Regions from separate parts of the Citrobacter sp. Igbk 17 genome, predicted to be linked through region 2. Evidence: predicted binding sites of a transcription regulator. Region 2 holds the regulator's gene; each other region holds the start of a gene.
What was found. Region 2 encodes CRP, which controls carbon source genes, mostly activating them, when cyclic AMP is high. Its sites were predicted from a motif close to ATGTGANNNNNNTCACAT; they were not measured.
Positions count from the first base shown of each region.

Region 1: the regulator CRP is predicted to act here: its motif matches at 1,770-1,787, upstream of NNO08_RS14205 (YjcB family protein).
Region 3: the regulator CRP is predicted to act here: its motif matches at 1,942-1,959, upstream of NNO08_RS09505 (mannitol dehydrogenase family protein).

Region 1 covers NZ_JANEWI010000022.1:47,238-50,431, reverse strand. The annotation lists gene uvrA (excinuclease ABC subunit UvrA) at 1-524, opposite strand, end outside; gene ssb1 (single-stranded DNA-binding protein SSB1) at 776-1,300, shown strand; gene NNO08_RS14205 (YjcB family protein) at 1,367-1,648, opposite strand; gene NNO08_RS14200 (EAL domain-containing protein) at 2,200-3,194, shown strand, end outside.
Region 2 covers NZ_JANEWI010000051.1:11,431-14,624, forward strand. The annotation lists gene NNO08_RS21230 (YccS/YhfK family putative transporter) at 1-1,333, opposite strand, end outside; gene crp (cAMP-activated global transcriptional regulator CRP) at 1,385-2,017, opposite strand; gene NNO08_RS21240 (OsmC family protein) at 2,326-2,730, shown strand; gene NNO08_RS21245 (phosphoribulokinase) at 2,829-3,194, opposite strand, start outside.
Region 3 covers NZ_JANEWI010000012.1:49,372-52,565, forward strand. The annotation lists gene NNO08_RS09500 (CobW family GTP-binding protein) at 1-266, opposite strand, end outside; gene NNO08_RS09505 (mannitol dehydrogenase family protein) at 386-1,852, opposite strand; gene uxuA (mannonate dehydratase) at 2,055-3,194, shown strand, end outside.

The DNA.
Region 1 (3,194 bases), on a different contig from region 2:
ATATAGCCCTGGCCTGCCAGGTTTTCCAGCGTTTTGGTGTGCTCACCTTTGCGTTCTTTAATTACTGGTGCCAGCAGCATCAGGCGTTTGCCCTCTGGCTGCGACAGGACGTTGTCTACCATCTGGCTGACCGTTTGCGCCGCCAGCGGCACGTCGTGATCCGGGCAGCGTGGCTCGCCAACGCGGGCATACAGCAGGCGCAGATAATCGTGAATTTCGGTAATTGTCCCAACCGTGGATCGCGGGTTATGCGACGTCGATTTCTGCTCGATTGAGATGGCGGGAGAGAGCCCCTCAATGTGGTCGACGTCCGGTTTTTCCATCAGCGACAGAAACTGACGTGCGTACGCGGAAAGGGATTCAACGTAACGACGCTGCCCTTCGGCATACAAGGTGTCGAAAGCGAGCGAAGATTTGCCTGAGCCCGAAAGCCCGGTGACGACAATCAGCTTGTCGCGCGGGATGACGAGGTTGATGTTTTTGAGATTATGGGTGCGGGCGCCCCGAACTTCGATCTTATCCATTCATCTTTCCCGGATTAAACGCTTTTTTGCCTGGCTGCATGTTGCTACCGGCGATCACAAACGGTTAATTATGACACAACCTGACCTGAATGGATATACAGTATTGGAATGCAAAACACAGGCGTCTGTGCAACAATGTCTGGCTGAGGTTGTTTACTGGAATCAACTTCGCAACGTAGTAAAAGCGCTATTGGAAATGCTACAATCCCGCGCTTACACTTATTCAGTAACGTTTTTCAGGAGACACGATCATGGCCAGCAGAGGCGTAAACAAGGTGATTCTCGTCGGTAATCTGGGCCAGGACCCGGAAGTACGCTATATGCCGAATGGTGGCGCAGTTGCCAACATTACGCTGGCTACTTCCGAATCCTGGCGTGATAAAGCGACCGGCGAAATGAAAGAGCAGACTGAGTGGCACCGTGTTGTGCTGTTCGGCAAACTGGCGGAAGTCGCCAGCGAATATCTGCGTAAAGGTTCTCAGGTCTATATTGAAGGCCAACTGCGTACTCGCAAATGGACCGATCAATCCGGCGTAGAAAAATACACCACTGAAGTCGTTGTTAACGTTGGCGGCACCATGCAAATGCTGGGTGGTCGTCAGGGCGGCGGCGCACCGGCAGGTGGTGGTCAGCAGCAGGGTGGTTGGGGTCAGCCTCAGCAGCCACAAGGCGGCAACCAGTTCAGCGGTGGCGCACAGTCTCGCCCGCAGCAATCCGCTCCGGCAGCACCGTCTAACGAACCGCCGATGGATTTCGACGACGATATTCCGTTCTAATCCCTCTGCTTTATTTCGTTGATCAGGGTTGCCCCAGTGTCGGGGTAACCCCATTCCTTTCTGTTATCAGTTCAACACCATCGGCCAGTCTGGCGGAGTATGGCTCATCACGTCGAGCATCACGGATTCGATGTTATTCCAGATAGTGGATACATCTACCAGGGTGATACCGAGTAATCCGGTTGCAAACCAGCAGGCAAAAACAAGCCCTAAACCGCTACTGATAACGGCCAGTCCAACATAATCTGATTTACGAAAACGAATATTGAGCGTACTGGCTAAAAACATCAGTACTGCGCTGAGCAGTTGCCACCGCAGAAGAACCACGCCAGTTGTTATTGTTGCCATGAAAAACGTCCTCAGAAAGTCTTGATGCCCAGGACAGCGCGGGGGTGTTCACAGAGGGTGTGGTACTCTGGCTATCGACGGGCAATAACATGAATGAAACAATGTTTCTGTTACATTAATTCTGTGAACTATATCACAACCGCTCGTTTGTTCACCAGTATCTGACGTTATTTTTGCCTGCCATTACCCATTGTTGTTGTGTGGTTATTTGGGTTCATAAACGAATAATAAATTATGCGTTATGTAAGATGCATTCATGTTGCTTGTTTTCTTTATCCGAAATTAATCGTTAAAAAAGTTAATGTGTTTTATACGTGCCGTCAGTATAACGCGTGTAAAACATTACTCCTTCTTGATAATGATGTTGCAAAATAAGCGTAACTTTAAGTTTGCCTTACGGGAAAATAATATCATCATCCACTATTATCAGACTTTTACATAGAGACGTCTGTTGATAATGTTGATAGATTCATGCAACTTAACCAGCTGGTGTTTATAGCATCCTGCCTTGATGGGTACTGGCATATACGAAACAGGGAAATAGGGCTGACATGAATCTCAGTGCGCAAAGCAAGATGCTGAAGCTCCTCGGCACGCTCACGGTGGTATTGCTCCCCGTGGTGCTGGCGCTATGGTTTGCTCATATCCGGGCGATGTCCGAAACCCGCACTCAACTCCGCTCTTTTGCTCAACTGGTGTTAAATAAAACGGAACTGGTGATCCAGCAAGCCGATTTAGCGCGTGATATGGCTCAACTGTATCAGGGCAAGATGTGTACCCCTGCACATCAGAAAAGTATGCTGAATATTATTCGCGGGCGTTTATATATCAGCGAGCTAATTTATGCACAAGCTGATCATTTTTTGTGCTCTACGTCGATGGCGCCGTCAGTTCCCTATATTATGCCAACCGCTGACTATAAACGTACGCCGGACGTTTCGATCTATTACTATCGCGATACGCCTTTTTTCTCTGGCTACAACATGACGTATATGCAAAGAGGAAACTACGTCGTAGTCATTAACCCATTATCTTACAGCGAAGTCATGTCAGATGACCCTGGCCTATTGTGGGGCGTCTATGACACGATAACGGATACTTTCTTCTCCGCCAGCAATCAGGCGCATGTTAAGCAATTTCTGCCACTGGTGCGCGGTAAAGCCTCTACCTTCCAACTGGACGATCGGTTCTATACCATCGTTCGTTCTGAGAAGCGCCCGATCGCGATTATTGTTTCGACTACCAGCGATCGCGTCCATCAAAATTTCTATCACGAAGCCGCACTAACGGTCCCCTTTGGAGTGATCTGCAGCATTCTGATGCTGTTGATGTGGTGGCGCACGCGCCAGCAGTACCATTCCCCTCGTCGTTTGCTAAGACGTGCACTGGAAAAGCGCCAGCTACGCCTGCATTACCAGCCGATCATCGATATCAAGAATGGTCAATGTGTGGGGGCCGAAGCGCTGATGCGTTGGCCAGGTTGCAAAGGTGAGGTCATGAGCCCGACGGAATTTATTCCGCTGGCTGAAAAAGAAGGCATGATTGA
Region 2 (3,194 bases):
TCAGCAGCATAGCTGCCAGCGTAAAACCCTCAGGAATATGAAAGTGCAACGTGACGCCGGCAATGACCAGTCCGACAAGCGTGCCCACCGAGCGGTGTAAAATACGCACCCGGGTTGCGCCGTAGCCATTTTGCGTGACGAACAGTATCGTCATCAGGATCCAGTAAGGTTTTGGCAGGTGTAAAGCGCTACCCATTAGGCTTGCGATACTCAACATGACGCTGATGCGTCCGGCGTTACGCAGCGCCGGAGATTTCAACGACAAATAGTTTTTCAGTGCAGGAATTAACGGTAATCGACGCTGTTTATCAGCCATCAAATCCCGGGCATACAGTGGGCGTTGGGTACGCAGCACGCGGGCAATGCGGCTGAAATGCCAGTAGCAAAATTGTCCCACCGGATTATCCGGGTGCTGCCGGGCAATCTTCTCCAGGGTGCCGATCTGCTTTTCCATCGAAAAACGCGTCGGTAAGCGGTGATACAAAATGTCATCGGCCAGTACGCGTAGACGTTCCGCAACGGTGCGAGCATTCCAGCGAATCACCTGTTCAGCATGACTACGCTCGACCAGCTTTTGCACTTCTTCGGGCTGGTGCAGGCTAACGGAAATATGCTCCTGTAAATCCAGCGCTTCCTGGAAAACACGTAGCAAGCGTTTGTATTCATTATTGTGATGTGCCGACAGCATGTGCATTTGCTGGTAGCACTGGGTAATCAGATCCACGGCTTTCTGTTGACGGACCAGCAGGGGGGGTAGCGCTTTTTCGGGATCGGCATGCTGGGTCAACATGCTGTATTTAGCCTCACAGTAATCGGCTAATTCGCGGTACAACAAACTGAGTGATTCGCGCAGCGGTTGTTCACGCCACATCCAGAACCAGAACCAGTTAAACAGGCCGTACCATACTGTCCCCAGCGCGTAGATCAGCAATGGCTCCCAGACGGGCATGTTCCCGGCCAGACTCAGTGTGAAAATCGCCGCGATCAGTGAGGCGGGCAGAAGTCGTGCATGCAACGGGCTTAGCTCAGCAGTCACACCGAGAATCAGCGTCAGGCCGGTGAGGATCAGCGGCAGCGGTATAGTCTGTGCCAGCAGTAACTGCATTATCAGGCTGCAGCCGGCAAACAGCGACGCGCCAATCACTAAGCGTTTGAAAAAGCGCTTATGTGGGGTATCAAGACCCGCAATATTGCAACAGGCAGGGACGAGGGAGAACAACAGTCCCAGATGAAGCTGACCAATGATAAGACCGACAGCCACAGGTAAACATAGCACCAGCGTCTGTCGTAGTGCGTAGTTGATCTCGGGGTGATAAATCAGTCTTCGCCACATCGGAGCAAACAAAAATGGCGCATTACTACGTAACACGCCATGTCGATGGGATTAACGCGTGCCGTAGACGACGATGGTCTTACCATGTGCGGAGATCAGGTTCTGATCTTCCAGCATCTTCAGGATACGACCAACGGTTTCACGGGAACAGCCAACGATCTGGCCAATTTCCTGACGGGTGATTTTAATCTGCATGCCATCCGGGTGGGTCATCGCGTCAGGCTGTTTCGCCAGATTCAGCAGAGTCTGGGCGATACGACCGGTTACGTCGAGGAAGGCAAGGTTGCCCACTTTTTCAGACGTTACCTGCAGACGACGAGCCATCTGAGAAGACAGGCGCATCAGAATATCTGGGTTGACCTGGATTAATTGGCGAAATTTTTTGTAGGAAATTTCAGCGACTTCACATGCGGTTTTGGCACGTACCCAGGCGCTACGTTCCTGGCCTTCTTCGAAGAGGCCTAATTCACCAATAAAATCGCCCTGATTCAGATAAGAGAGGATCATTTCTTTCCCTTCTTCATCTTTGATCAGCACTGCCACTGAGCCTTTAACGATGTAATACAACGTTTCCGCTTTTTCACCCTGGTGAATCAGCGTGCTCTTCGATGGGTACTTATGAATATGGCAATGAGACAAGAACCATTCGAGAGTCGGGTCTGTTTGCGGTTTGCCAAGCACCATGCGCGGTTATCCTCTGTTATAAGCTGTCTCCAGAGCCAGAACACGACGCTGTCTCTGGGGTTGCAAAAATGTGCTTCCCGCTACCTGGGAAGGGGGCTGCTAAAAATAGATTGCAGCCTGTAATGTGATGTCCTCTGCATACATGCAGTACGTCAATGTATTACTGTAGCATCCCGACTGTTTTAGCATAGCTTTCGCCGTGTGTCTCCTGGTGTCTCGCTTCAGCATGACGCAGGTCGCCTTCCATTGCGAGAATTGTTATGTACGCGTAATCTGTCAGGAAAATTGAAACATTGGAGTTACGAAATATGCAAGCGCGTGTAAAGTGGGTTGAGGGGTTAACCTTCCTCGGTGAGTCCGCCTCAGGCCACCAAATTTTGATGGACGGTAACTCTGGTGATAAAGCGCCGAGCCCGATGGAGATGGTATTAATGGCGGCAGGGGGGTGTAGCGCCATTGATGTCGTGTCCATTCTGCAAAAGGGACGCCAGGATGTCACCAACTGCGAAGTGAAGCTCACCTCTGAGCGCCGTGAAGAAGCACCGCGTCTGTTTACCCACATCAATCTGCATTTCATCGTGACGGGGCGCGACCTGAAAGATGCGTCTGTGTCTCGGGCGGTTGATCTTTCTGCTGAGAAATATTGCTCCGTGGCGTTGATGCTGGAAAAAGCGGTGAATATCACCCATTCCTACGAAGTGATTGCTGCTTAACATATGATGCCGGATGGCGGCGTAGCCTTATCCGGCCTACATAACGATACCGACTCGTAGGCCCGATAAGCGTAGCGCCATCGGGCACATCCCATACATCACTCTATCTTTTTACCTTCCATCAGCCTCTGCACCAATGGCAGCATGATCAATTCCATCGCCAGCCCCATCTTGCCGCCCGGCACGACTAATGTATTGATATGGGAAATGAATGAACCCTGCAGCATAGCCAGCAGCCAGGGATAATCGATGCCTTCCAGATTACGAAAATGAATCACTACAAAGCTCTCATCCAGTGACGGAATACTCTTTGCCGCAAAGGGGTTGGAGGTGTCGACGGTGGGCACTCGCTGGAAGTTAATATGCGTGCGGGAAAACTGCGGCGTAATGTAATTGATATAATCGTCCATTGAACGAACGACCGAGTCCATTACCGCTTCACGTGAATGCCCGCGTTCGCTGGT
Region 3 (3,194 bases), on a different contig from region 2:
AGCAGCCGATCCGGTTTTCCCTGACGTAACAGCGTATTGAGGCCAACCTGCATGGGCAAACCATTAACGCAGCACATACAGCCACCGGGGATCTCTTTGAGCAATGCGCCGCTATCAGCGAGCAGTGCGCCGTCGATACCCACTTCGCCAAACTCATTGACCAGAACGGCCCACTTCTCTGCGGGGTCTTTGTTGGCCAATAGATGAAGAATAGAGGTGGTTTTGCCACTGCCGAGAAAACCCGTGATGAGATTGGTTTTAGTCACGTTTACTCCAGAATCATAAATTACCGTAATGGCTTTTAACAATCCTGGCGAAAAACGGGGGAAAAGAGAAGGGCAGAGAGGACGAAGACGAACTTCGTCCTGTTTAATGGCAGAAATCGTTAACTTTTTAACGTCTCGATGACAGCCTGATGTGCACCGTACTGGGCGATACGTTGCCAGGCTCGTTCCACGGTATCGACGAATTGTGGGTTCTGTGCGAGGTCTGTGTCGAAGATTTCATGCAGTGAAAGCAGCGCGCTGACGCGTTCTGATTCCGTACTCTGTTCGACGATAGTGCGGATTTTGTCACTCATCGGGTCACGAATATCAATAATTGCACCTGAATCATCAATTCCGCTTACGTAGCGCATCCAGCCCGCAATGCCGAGTGCCAGCAGCGGCCACTCGCTTTGACGTGCTAAATGAACGCGAATCCCGTCCAGCATTCGTTGGGGTAATTTTTGGCTGCCATCCATCGCGATTTGCCAGGTTTTATGTTTTAGCGCCGGATTGGCAAAGCGTTCCAGCAGGCTGTCGGCATACTGGTCTAAATCGACATTGGTGATGCGCAGCGTCGGGGCTTGTTCGCTGAGCATCAGGCGGTGAGCCGCTTCGCGAAATGCGCGGTCCTGCATACAGTCGCTGATATGCTGGAATCCCGCCAGATAACCGAGGTAAGCGAGAAACGAATGGCTACCGTTCAGCATCCGTAGCTTCATTTGCTCCCACGGCAAAACGTCATCAACCATCTGTACACCGGCCGTTTCCCATTGCGGACGGCCGCTGACAAAATGGTCTTCAATGACCCACTGAATAAACGGCTCGCAGCTGATTGCGCAAGGGTCTGCCACGCCTAATTCGCGGGCAATTTCATCCAGTGATTCTTCAGTCGCTGCCGGGACAATCCGGTCTACCATGGTTCCCGGGAAACTGACGTGCTCCCGAATCCAGTTAGCCAGTTCAGGCGAGCGTTTCTCCGCCATTCCCAGTACGGCGTTTTTTACCACATGACCATTGTCCGGGATGTTATCACAGGAGAGGACAGTAAACGGTTGCAGCCCACGTTGACGTCGGCGGTGCAGTGCCTCAACAATAATACCCGGTGCAGAGTGGGGTTCATCCGGTACTTGCAGATCGTGAATAATACGCGGGTTAGTGATATCGAGTGACCCGGTGGCAGGATCGATACAGTAGCCTTTTTCCGTAATGGTTAACGAGACAATCGCGACCTGAGGCTCGCAGAATTTCTCAATAATAGCAGCCAGCGAATCCAGTTTTGCATTCAGGCACTCGTTGACGGCCCCGACGATAATTGGCTGGTTACCGGCCGCACCTTTTTCCAGCACGGTAAATAAATGATCCTGCTCGCGTAGCTGGCTCATCAACCGGTCGCCGCTGAACAGGCTGATCTCACAAATCCCCCAGTCTCCGCCCTGCGAATTTAGCACCCGGTCGGTCAATAACGCCTGATGGGCACGATGAAATGCACCGAAACCAAAATGTACGATCCGCGTTTTTAGCTGTTGGCGATCGTACTGAGGCATTACGACATTTTCCGCAAGAGATGCTGAGGCAATAGTCTTCATTAAATACACCTGATTAACCATTAATTAACAATGGCAGTATAAAGTTATATGACAACAAATTGAATTGGTGTGCCTCATTTATCCGGGTAATGTGAGCTGGATCAATCAATGATGGGCGATGTGTTGATCGTATACCGGATGCCTGTATGGTAGTCGTCATAAAAGTCGTTTAATTTGGTATAACAACTTGTGAGGTGAAGCAATGGAACAAACCTGGCGTTGGTACGGACCAAACGATCCAGTATCGCTTGATGATGTGCGTCAGGCTGGCGCAACGGGTGTTGTGACCGCCTTGCACCACATTCCAAACGGTGAAGTGTGGCCCGTAGAAGAAATTCAAAAGCGCCAGGCGATTCTGGCCGAAAAAGGGCTGACCTGGTCGGTGGTGGAAAGTATCCCTGTCCACGAAGACATCAAAACACAGTCCGGCCAATATCAGATGTGGATTGCAAACTACCAGCAAAGTATTCGAAACCTGGCGACCTGCGGCATTGATACCGTGTGCTACAACTTCATGCCGATCCTGGACTGGACGCGTACCGACCTTGAATATCAGCTACCGGATGGGTCCAAAGCGCTGCGTTTCGACCAGATTGCGTTTGCGGCTTTTGAATTGCACATTCTGCAACGTCCGGGGGCCGAAGCCGATTACACCGCTGAAGAGCAGCGTCAGGCGCTGGATTATTTCAATGCAATGACCGCTGCCGACATTGAAAAGCTGACCCGCAACATTATTGCTGGTCTGCCGGGTGCCGAAGAAGGTTATACGCTGGATCAGTTCCGCGCGCGCCTGGCGGAATATGATGGGATCAGCAAAGACGAACTGCGCAATAACATGGCTGTATTCCTGCGGGCGATTGTGCCTGTTGCCGAGGAAGTTGGCGTACGTCTGGCAGTGCATCCTGATGATCCGCCACGGCCAATCCTCGGTCTGCCACGTATCGTGTCGACCATTGAAGATATGCAATGGCTGAAAGAAACGGTAGATAGCATCAATAATGGTTTCACCATGTGTACCGGCTCGTACGGCGTGCGCGCCGATAACGATCTGGTAAAAATGATTGAGACCTTTGGCGATCGTATTCACTTCACACACTTGCGTTCAACCTGCCGTGAAGAAAACCCGAAAACCTTCCACGAAGGCGCACACTTGCAGGGCGACGTGGATATGGTATCGGTGGTGGCAGCCATTTTGAGCGAAGAGCAACGCCGTAAGAAAGCGGGTGATTTGCGTCCGATCCCAATGCGCCCGGATCATGGACATCAGATGCTTGACGATCTGCACAAGAAAACGAATCCGGGCTACTCCGCGATTGGTCGCCTGAAAGGGCTGGCAGAAGTT